Regions from separate parts of the Micromonospora sp. CPCC 205554 genome, predicted to be linked through region 2. Evidence: riboswitches for the same ligand, from Rfam matches in the RefSeq annotation. Region 2 holds a riboswitch; the other holds the start of a gene.
The links. Region 2 has a riboswitch for cobalamin ahead of V6U82_RS27860 ((2Fe-2S) ferredoxin domain-containing protein). Riboswitches for the same ligand answer to the same signal wherever they lie in the genome.

Region 1: it holds a riboswitch for cobalamin, as region 2 does, so the genes downstream of both, V6U82_RS09680 (ribonucleoside-diphosphate reductase subunit alpha) here and V6U82_RS27860 ((2Fe-2S) ferredoxin domain-containing protein) in region 2, are expected to answer to the same signal.

The regions. Positions count from the first base shown of each region.
Region 1 covers NZ_JBAKHP010000005.1:108,586-113,675, reverse strand. The annotation lists gene V6U82_RS09685 (ribonucleotide-diphosphate reductase subunit beta) at 1-793, opposite strand, end outside; gene V6U82_RS09680 (ribonucleoside-diphosphate reductase subunit alpha) at 784-3,180, opposite strand; cobalamin riboswitch at 3,295-3,510, opposite strand; gene V6U82_RS09675 (PrsW family intramembrane metalloprotease) at 3,632-4,447, shown strand; gene V6U82_RS09670 (LysE family translocator) at 4,533-5,090, opposite strand, start outside.
Region 2 covers NZ_JBAKHP010000034.1:34,470-39,559, forward strand. The annotation lists gene cobN (cobaltochelatase subunit CobN) at 1-2,097, opposite strand, end outside; gene V6U82_RS27860 ((2Fe-2S) ferredoxin domain-containing protein) at 2,094-2,738, opposite strand; cobalamin riboswitch at 2,829-3,009, opposite strand; gene V6U82_RS27865 (sulfite reductase subunit beta) at 3,055-3,933, shown strand; gene V6U82_RS27870 (precorrin-8X methylmutase) at 3,930-4,595, shown strand; gene V6U82_RS27875 (precorrin-2 C(20)-methyltransferase) at 4,592-5,090, shown strand, end outside.

The DNA of each region.
Region 1 (5,090 bases), on a different contig from region 2:
CCTCGGCGAAGCTCACCTCGCACTCCACCGCCTCGGCCAGCATCTCCCGGACCTGCTGCTCCATCTCGTCGTCGAACAGGTCCGGCTCCTCGGCGCGTACGGTCTCCACCACGTCGAAGGCGAACGCCATGTGCATCGACTCGTCCCGGAACACCCAGTTGGTGCCGGAGGCCAGCCCGTTGAGCAGGCCCCGGGACCGCAGGAAGTAGACGTAGGCGAACGCGCCGTAGAAGAACAGCCCTTCGATGCACGCGGCGAAGCAGATCAGGTTGAGCAGGAACGCCCGCCGGTCCGCGCGGGTCCGCAGTTCCCGCAGCTCGAAGATCGAGTCGATCCACCGGAAGCAGAACTCGGCCTTGCGGGCGATCGACGGGATGTTCTCCACCGCGGCGAACGCGGCGAAGCGTTCCTTCTCGTCCGGCACGTACGTGTCCAGCAGGTTCAGGTAGAACTGGACGTGCACCGCCTCCTCGAACAGCTGCCGGGACAGGTAGAGCCGGCCCTCGGGGGAGTTGACGTGCTGGTAGAGGTTGAGCACCAGGTTGTTGGCGACGATGGTGTCGCCGGTGGCGAAGAACGCCACCAGCCGCGACACCAGGTGCCGTTCGGCCGGGGACAGCTTCGCCAGGTCGGCGAGGTCTCCGTGCAGGTCGACCTCCTCGACCGTCCAGGTGTTCTTGATGGCGTCCTTGAACCGGTCGAAGAAGCGCGGGTAGCGCATCGGCCGCAGGGTCAGGTCCATGCCGGGGTCGAGCAGCATGTGCCGGGTCGGTGCGGTGGTGGTCACTGGCATGCCTCGCAGCTCTCGGGGTTCTCCAGGGAACAGGCCAGCGCCTCGTCGTCGCTCACGGCGGAGACCACGCCGGAGACCGGGGCGAGCACCGGCGCGACGGTGGCCTGCTGGATGCGGGTGGCGGGACGGGAACGCAGGTAGTAGGTGGTCTTCAGCCCGGCCTTCCAGGCGTACAGGTACATCGAGGAGAGCTTGCCGATGGTCGGCGCGCTCAGGAACAGGTTCAGCGACTGGGACTGGTCGACGAAGGGCGCCCGCGCGGCGGCCAGGTCGATCAGCGCCCGCTGCGGCAGCTCCCAGGCGGTGCGGAACAGCTCCCGCACCGGCGCGGGCAGCTCGGTGATGTCCTGCACCGAGCCCTCGGCCCGCTTGATCCGGTCGCGGACCTGCGGCGTCCACAGCCCGCGCGCCTTCAGCTCCCGCACCAGGTACGTGTTGACCTGGAGGAACTCCCCGGACATGGTTTCGCGCTTGAACAGGTTGGACACCTGCGGCTCGACGCACTCGTAGCAGCCGGCGATGGACGCGATGGTGGCGGTCGGCGCGATCGCCACCAGCAGCGAGTTGCGCAGCCCGTGCGCGGCGATCCGCTCGCGCAGCGCCGCCCACCGCTGCGTCTGTGCCGGCTCCGCGCCCCACAGGTCCGGGTGCAGGTCACCCTTGGCGGCCCGGGTCTGCGGGTACGCCGGATGCGGGCCGAACTGCTCGGCCAGCCCGGCGGAGGTCTCCAGCGCGGTCAGCAGGATCTCCTCCTGCACGCGGGTGGACAGCTCCCGGGCCTGGGCCGAGTCGAACGGCAGGCGCAGCGTGAAGAACGCGTCCTGCAGGCCCATCAGCCCGAGCCCGACCGGCCGCCAGCGCGGGTTCGACGCCGCCGCCTGCTCGGCCGGGTAGTAGTTGATGTCGATCACCCGGTCGAGGAAGACCACCGCCGTACGCACGGTGGCGCGCAGCCGCTCCCAGTCCACCCCGTCGGCGGTGACGTGGGCGCCGAGGTTCACCGAGCCGAGGTTGCACACGGCGGTCTCGGTGTCGTCGTTCACCTCCAGGATCTCCGTGCACAGGTTGGACAGGTGGATCACGTTGCCCGGCTCACCGGTCTGGTTGGACAGCCGGTTCGCGGCGTCCTTGAACGTCATCCAGCCGTTTCCGGTCTGCGCGAGCGTGCGCATCATCCGCCCGTACAGGTCCCGGGCCTTCACCGTGCGGACCGCGTTCTTCTCGGCCGCCCGGTAGGCGGCGTCGAACGCCTCGCCGTACAGGTCGGGCAGCTCCGGGGCGTCCGACGGGTCGACCAGCGACCACTCGCCGTCGGCCTCGACCCGGCGCATGAACTCGTCCGGGATCCAGTTGGCCAGGTTGAGGTTGTGCGTACGCCGCGACTCCTCGCCGGTGTTGTCCCGCAGCTCCAGGAACTCCTCCACGTCCGGGTGCCACGGCTCCAGGTAGACGCAGGCCGCGCCCTTGCGCCGGCCGCCCTGGTTGACCGCGGCCACCCCGGCGTCGAGCGTCTTGAGGAACGGCACGATGCCGTTGGACCGGCCGTTGGTGCCCCGGATCAGCGCGCCCCGGCCGCGCACCCGCGACCAGGCGATGCCGATGCCGCCGGAGAACTTAGACAGCTTCGCCACCTGGTGGTACCGCTCGTAGATCGAGTCCAGCTCGTCGCGCGGCGAGTCGACCAGGAAGCACGACGACATCTGGGTGTGCCGGGTGCCGGAGTTGAACAGCGTGGGGGAGCTGGGCAGGTAGGCCAGACTGGACATCAGCCGGTAGAACCCGACCGCCTCGCCGGGGGTGCGGGACAGCCCGCACGCCACCCGCAGCAGCCAGTACTGCGGCGTCTCCACCACCAGCCGCGACTGCGGGTGCCGCAGCAGGTAGCGGTCGGCCACCGTGCGCAGTCCGAAGTACTCGAACCGCAGGTCGCCGTCCGGGTCCACGGCGTCGTCGAGCTTGCGGGCGTGCCGGGCCACGAACGCGGCCGTCTCGTCGCCGATCAGGCCCAGCCCGTGCGCGTACGCGATCGACTGGCTGAAGCTCGCCACGCCCTGGCCGCGGACCTCCTTGTCCACGTACGCGGCGAGCAGCCGCGCCGCCAGCTTCGAGTACTGCGGCTCCTCGCCGATCAGCTCCGCCGCGGTCTGGATCGACAACCGGTCCAGCTCGGCGGTGGTCGCCCCGTCGTAGAGCCCGCTTATCGTCTTGGTGGCCACCCGCAGCGGGTCCACCTCGTCCAGGTCGGCGACCCAGCGCTCGACCGCCCGGACGATCTTGTTGACGTCCACCGGCTCGGTGTCGCCGTCCCGCTTGCGTACCCGCATCGCCGGGCGGCGGGCCTCGGACCCGGCGGTCCCGGACGGGGGACTCTCCTGTACGACAGTCATGACCTCTCCTCGCTGTCACCGTCTGGAGACGGCGGGAGACGCCAACGGACGCGGCACGGCCGGCCCGGCTGCTGGCGTCGGTCGTCCCGCGCGACCTCCGACCGCCGTACGCCGGAGGCGCACGGCGCGCTGGCAGGTCTTCGGACTCGCGGGCCCGACCGGGGTCGCCGGTCGCCTACCGGCCGTCGCTTCCCAGGCCGGTGGCCCAGTGCTGTTGACGGCTGTCGTTCCCACTCACCGCTGCGGGGCAGTCCCGGACTTCCACCGGGTTCCCTCTTGCCTCGGACGGACCAGTGAAGGCCCGGCCGAACCAGCTGCGAGGAACACCATATATGGCGGTGAGGTCTTCATGGCAACACCAGATGTCGTGTCGGCGTGTCGGAATGATCTCACCGTCCACAGTGCCCACCCCCGATTCGGGCGCGGCCCGGCGGGCGCGATACTCGGCGGTATGGGGAATACCGGGCGCCGCTGGGCGTGGGTGGCGGTCCTGCTCGTCGGCGTCGGGCTCCACCTGCTGGTGCTGGAGACACTCGCCGGCACCGGGACCGTCACGTTCGTACCGGCGCTGATCGTGCTCGGCGCGTCCGTCGCACCCGCCACGTTCCTGGCCTTCGCCCAGGGGCGGCCGGCCCGCCGCCCGGTCCCCGGCTCCGTCGTCGGCGTCGCCGCGCTCCTCGGCGGTGTGATCGGCGTGGTCGCCGCCGGCTGGCTGGAGTACGGCACCCTGCACCGCCTCGGCGTCCTGCCGATGGCGCTCGTCGGCCTGGCCGAGGAGACCGCCAAGCTGATCGTGCCGGCCGGCATCCTGCTGCTGTGGCGGCGGCACCCGTCCCCGGCGCAGGGGCTGGTGATCGGCGTGGCCTCCGGCGCCGGGTTCGCCGCGTTGGAGACCATGGGCTACGCGTTCGCCGCGTTCGTCGGGTCGGAGGGCAACCTCGGCGCGGTCGAGCGGACGCTGCTGGTTCGCGGTCTCACTGCGCCCGCCGCGCACCTGGCGTGGACCGGGCTGACCGCCGCCGCGCTGTTCACGTTCGCCGCCGCGCCCGGCGGCCGCAGACTCGCGGCGTTCCTGCTCACCTTCGCCGCCGCCGTCACGCTGCACACCTGCTGGGACACGTTCGGCACCCAGCCCGCGTACGTGTTCATCGGCGGCGTCTCACTGGGCTGGGTGCTGCTGCGCCTGCACCTGGACCGCGAGCGGCCGGCCGCGTCCGGGACGCCGGCCGCGCCGGCGCCCCGGGAGACGGCGGCGCACCCCGGCTGACCCGCACCCCCGGCTACGGCGGCGGACCGTGCCGCCCGCCGCCGGAACCGGTGCGGCCCGCGCCGTGCCGCCGGTCAGCCGCTCGTCAACCGGCGGCCAGCCGGACACCGAGCGCGACGAAGGCGACCGCGCAGACCCGGTCGACGCGCCGCGACCAGCGGCTGTCGCCCCACCGGCCGGCGAACCGCCCGGCGCCCACGCCGAGCGCCAGGTCCACGGTGAGCTGCACCGCGACGAACAGCGCGCCGAGCAGCACCAGCTGCGCCGCCACCGGACCCGCCTCGGGCCGGACGAACTGCGGCAGGAACGCCACGCTGAACAGGATCATCTTCGGGTTGAGCAGGTTCGTCAGCAGCCCGCGCCGGAACGCCCGCCCGGCGCCGCCGTCCGGCCGGTCCGCCCGCGCGCCGGGCCGGCCCGTGCCGCGCAGCGCCCGCAGTCCCAGCACGATCAGGTACGCCGCACCGGCCCACCGGATCGCGGTGAACAGCACCGGCGACGCGGCGATGACGGTGGCGAGCCCGGCCACCACGGCGGCGACGTGCACCGCCTCCCCGGCGGCGACCCCGAGCGCGGCCACCGCGCCCGCCCGTGGGCCGTACCGGGTGGCGTTCGCGAGCACGAACATCATGTCCGGCCCCGG
Region 2 (5,090 bases):
GTTCTGTCCGCCCCAGACCTGTGTCGCGCGGAGCACGGCGAGCACCAGGTTGACGCGTGCCTGTCCGGTCGGTGCCTGGCCGAGCACGTGCAATCCGTCGCGGATCTGTACGTCCTTGATCTCGCACAGCCAGCCGTCGACGTGCAGCAGGAAGTCGTCGAACTCCTCGTCGCCGGGCCGTTCGTCCAGGCCGAGGTCGCGATGCATCTGTGCGGACTGCATCAGCGTCCAGATCTGCTGGCGGACCGCGGGAAGCTTCGCCGGGTCCATCGCGGCGATGTTGGCGTGCTCGTCGAGCAGTTGCTCCAGCTTGGCGATGTCGCCGTAGCTTTCAGCGCGTGCCATCGGCGGCACCAGGTGGTCGACGATGGTGGCGTGCGCGCGGCGCTTGGCTTGGGCACCCTCGCCAGGATCGTTGACCAGGAACGGATAGATCAACGGCATGCTGCCGATCGCCGCGTCCGTGGCGCAGGCGGCTGAGAGCGCGGCGTTCTTCCCCGGCAGCCACTCCATCGAGCCGTGTTTGCCGAGGTGCACCACCGCGTCGGCGCCGAAGCCGTGTTCGAGCCAGCGGTACGCGGCCAGGTAGTGGTGCGACGGAGGCATGGCCGGGTCGTGGTAGATCGCGACCGGGTTCTCGCCGAAGCCACGCGGGGGCTGGATGAGGATGACGACGTTACCGGCGCGCAGTGTGGCCAGCACGATGTCGCCGTCGTCGTCGACGAAAAGCGAGCCGGGAGCCTCGCCCCAGGTCTCGGCCATGGCGTCGCGTAGCGCGGCGGGCAATCCGGCAGTCCAGCGCCGGTAGTCGTCCCGGCTGATACGCACGTGCGACTCGCTGAGCTGAGCCTGCGTGAGCCACTCCTCGTCCTGCCCACCGGCGGCGATCAAAGCGTGGATGAGCGCGTTGCCGGCCGTCGTGTCGGCATCCTCTCCCTCGACCGGGAACAGCGGGTCGAGCCCGGGAATTGCGCCGGGTGCGCCGAGGTCGTAGCCGGCATCTCGCATCGCGCGCAGCAATCGGATCGCCGACACGGGCGTATCGAGGCCGACGGCGTTGCCGATGCGGCTGTGCTTGGTCGGGTAGGCCGACAGAACGAGGGCCACCTTGCGCTCGGCGGGCGGGACGTACCGCAGTCGGGCGTGGTTGACGGCGACGCCCGCGACGCGGGTGCATCGCTCAGGGTCGGTCACGTAGCGGGGCAGGCCGTCGGCGTCGACCTCCTTGAATGAGAACGGGACGGTGATCAGGCGACCGTCGAACTCGGGGATGGCGATCTGGGTCGCGGAGTCGAGCGGGGTGACGCCTTCGTCGGACGCCTCCCACTCGGCTCTGCTGGACGTGAGCGCCAGAGCCTGCAGCACGGGGATGTCGAGGGCGCGCAGCCGTTCGACGTCCCAGGACTCGTCGTCGCCGCCGGCGCTCGCGGCGGCGGGCCGGGCGCCGCCGGCGGCCAGGACCGTGACGACGATCGCATCCAGGGTGGCGAGTTCGGCGTACAACTCCTCGGGCGCCGCCCGCAGTGACGAGACGTAGATCGGTACGCCGGTGGCCACGCCGGTGGTGTCGATGGCATCGGCGAGTTCGTGGGCGAACGCGTTGTTGCCGCTCACCTCGTGGGCCCGGTAGTACAGGACTCCGACGCGGGGCCGGGCGTCCGGGGCCGGCTGCCGGCTGACTCCCCACTCGGGCAGCACCGCCGGCGGTTCGAAGCCTTCGCCGGTCAGCAGCACGGTGTCGGACAGGAAGGCGTGCAGTTGGCGCAGGTTCTCCGCGCCGCCCTCGGCGAGGTAGCGGTGCGCCTCGGCGCAGACACCGATCGGGACGGTCGACAGCCCCATCAACGCGGCGTTCGGCGTCCGTTCCCCACCGAGCACGACCAGGGGACGGCCGGTGCCGCGGATCAGCGCGGCGAGGTCGCGTACGTCCTCGGGCGAGCCGAGCACCCGCAGAACGACCAGGTCGGCCTCGCTGGTCAGGGTGTCGCGGCGCTCGCCGGTGAGCCGGGCAGGGTTGGCCCAGGACCAGTCCGCGTTGCTGGCCCGCGCCGAGAGCAGGTCGGTGTCCGAGGTGGACAGCAGGGCGATGCGTGTCATGTTTCTCCTTCGGTGACACGGGAGCCGAGGCGCAGGTCGCCGACCGGACGGCCGGCGCGTAGGTGCTCGCCGACGAGGCGTGCCGCGTCGCCGGGTCGCACCGGCCCGTACCAGGTGCCGTCGGGGTGCACGACGGCGACTGGTCCGTGGTTGCACGGGAACAGGCAGCCGGTCTGGGCCATGAGGACGTCGGCGTCGGTGAGCTGCTGCTCGACGAACGCGCCCACGATCGCGCGATAGGTCTCGTCCGCGCCGCGGGCACTGCAGCGTGGGCCGCGGCACAGCAGTAGATGATGGCGGTACGGCGGCGTGGTCTCCCAGGCCGGTGAGGTGAGTGGCGCCTCGTGCCCGGTGATCGCGCGCTCGCCGAACCGGATGACCGGCGGGTCGATCTGCTGACGGTGCCAGTGGCCGGCCACGCGTCCCACCCACGAACGGGCGAAAGTCAGGTCGTCGGTGCTCACCGGTTCCAGGCGAACCTCCCGAACGCCCTCGGCGTGCAGCAGGTCGAGCACATGGGTCAGCGTGGGCTCGCCGGCTTGCAGGAAGGCCAGTCGGGCGCCGGCTGCCTCGGCCTGCCCGCGTAGCACCGGCGACGCGGCGTCCGTCAGTGCGGTCGCGACGTGAACGAGGACGCTCACGGGGTCAGGAGCCGGTGATCCGGTGCGATCGGGACACGGGGTCTTCTTTCGTCCGGGGCCTGTGCGCGAGGCCTGGATGGGCACGTGTCGCAGACGGATCTGCGGCCAGCAGGTCTTCGGACTCGGGATCAACCGGACGGGGCGCCTTCCCAGACCGTGGGTCCAGTGGCGTCGTGCCCCGCCCGTCACCCTCACCGCTGCGCGTCAGCCCCGGATTCGCACCGGGTTCCCTGGCTCATGGCTGAGTTTGACTGGCATCACGACGGTAGCACCGACAGCCGGTGTCGCCGGGGACGGGCTCTGGCACCATGTCGCCGTGACCGAGAGGACCCGCCGCGACCTGTGTCCCGGCCTGCTGCGCCCATGGATCGCCGACGACGGCGCGCTCGTGCGGGTGCGCGTCCCCGGCGGGATCGTGCCGACTGCGGCGCTGTGCGCACTCGTGGAGGTGGCCCGTGCGCACGGCGACGGCGCGGTCCACCTGACCAGCCGCGCCAACCTGCAGGTGCGCGGTCTCGAGCACGACGGTGGGCGGCTGCCCGAGACCGTCGTCGCCGACGTCATCGCGACCGGGCTCGTACCGTCCACGTCGCACGAGCTGGTCCGCAACATCCTCGCCTCACCGCTGACCGGACGCAGTGGCGGCCGGGCCGATCTACACCCGGTCGTCGCCGGACTCGACGCACGGCTGCGCGCCGAGCCCCGGCTCACCGCGCTGACCGGACGGTTCCTGTTCGTGCTTGACGACGGCCGCGGTGATCTGGTCAGCCGTGACTTGGACCTGGGGTTGGTGGCGCTCGACTCGGACACCGCGCAGCTACGTGCCGGAACCTCGGCGTGGGGGCCCGTCATCCGGCTGGACGAGGCCGCCGCGGCGCTGACCGGGCTCGCCGTACGCTTCGCCGGGCTCGCGGGTGACCGGCCGGACTCACCCTGGCACGTCGACGAGCTGCCCGGCGCCGGCGCCGCGCTGCTGGGCACCGTACTCGACCGTGCCGAGCGGACCCGGGTGAGCACACCTCCACCCGCGCTGGGCAGGATCGTTCAGGATGACGGCCGCGTCACCGCGCACCTCGCGGCTCCCGGCGGCCGAGTGGACGCTCCCCTGCTGGAGGAGATCCGCGCGCTCGGCGCCGGCGAGATCGTCGTCACCCCGTACCGCACCCTGCTCGTCCCCGATCTGGAGAACGCATGAGCCTCACCACACCGGCACGCCGCTACGACTACGTCACCGACGGCGCGGCGATCTACGACGCCTCGTTCGCCACCATCCGTGCCGAGGCCGATCTCTCAGGTGTGCCGGCCGACGCCGAGAAGGTCGCGGTGCGGATGATCCACGCATGCGGCCAGACCGACCTCACCCGCAACCTGGTGATCCACCCCGGCCTGGTGGCCGCCGCCCGCGGGGCGCTGGAGGCGGGGGCGCCGATCCTGACCGACGCGCACATGGTCGCCGCCGGCATCACCCACGCCCGCCTGCCCCGTGACAACGAGGTCCGCTGCTTTCTGCACGAACCCGAGGTCCCGGCGCTTGCCCACCGGTGGGCAACGACCCGGTCGGCGGCGGCGGTGTCGCTGTGGACCGACCACCTCGCCGGCGCGGTCGTCGCCTTCGGCAACGCCCCCACGGCCCTGTTCCACCTGCTGGAGATGCTGCGCGACGGCGCGCCACGACCAGCTGCGATCATCGGTACGCCGGTCGGATTCATCGGCGCCGCCGAGTCCAAGCAGGCGCTCATCGACCTCGCCACCGACGCCCCCGGCCTCGACGTGCCCTATCTCGTGGTGACCGGGCGCCGGGGCGGCTCGGCGATGGCTGCCTCCGCGCTCAACGCCCTCGCCCGGGAGGCGGAGTGACCGGGCGGCTGTCCGGCGTCGGGGTCGGCCCGGGTGATCCCGAACTGATCACGCTCAAAGCCGCCCGGCTGATCGGCGCGGCCCAGGTCATCGCCTACCACCAGGGTGTCGGCAAACAGTCCAACGCGCGCCGCATCGCTGCCGGGCTGTTCCCGGACGACGTGATCGAGGAGGCGCTGGTCTATCCGGTGACGACCCAGAGCACCGAGCACCCGGGCGGGTACGCCGGGGCGATGGCCGACTTCTACGCCGAAGCCGCCGAGCGGCTGCGGGCCCACCTTCGTGCGGGCCGCGACGTGGTCGTGCTGGCCGAAGGCGACCCGATGCTCTACGGCTCGTTCATGTACCTGCACGACCGGCTCGCCGGCGAGTTCGACACGCAGGTCGTCGCCGGTGTGCCCGCCTTCGCCGCCGCCACCGCCACCACCGCCCTGCCGCTGGTCCGGCAGACCGACGTGCTGACCGTGCTGCCGGGAACGTTGCCCGAGCCCGAGC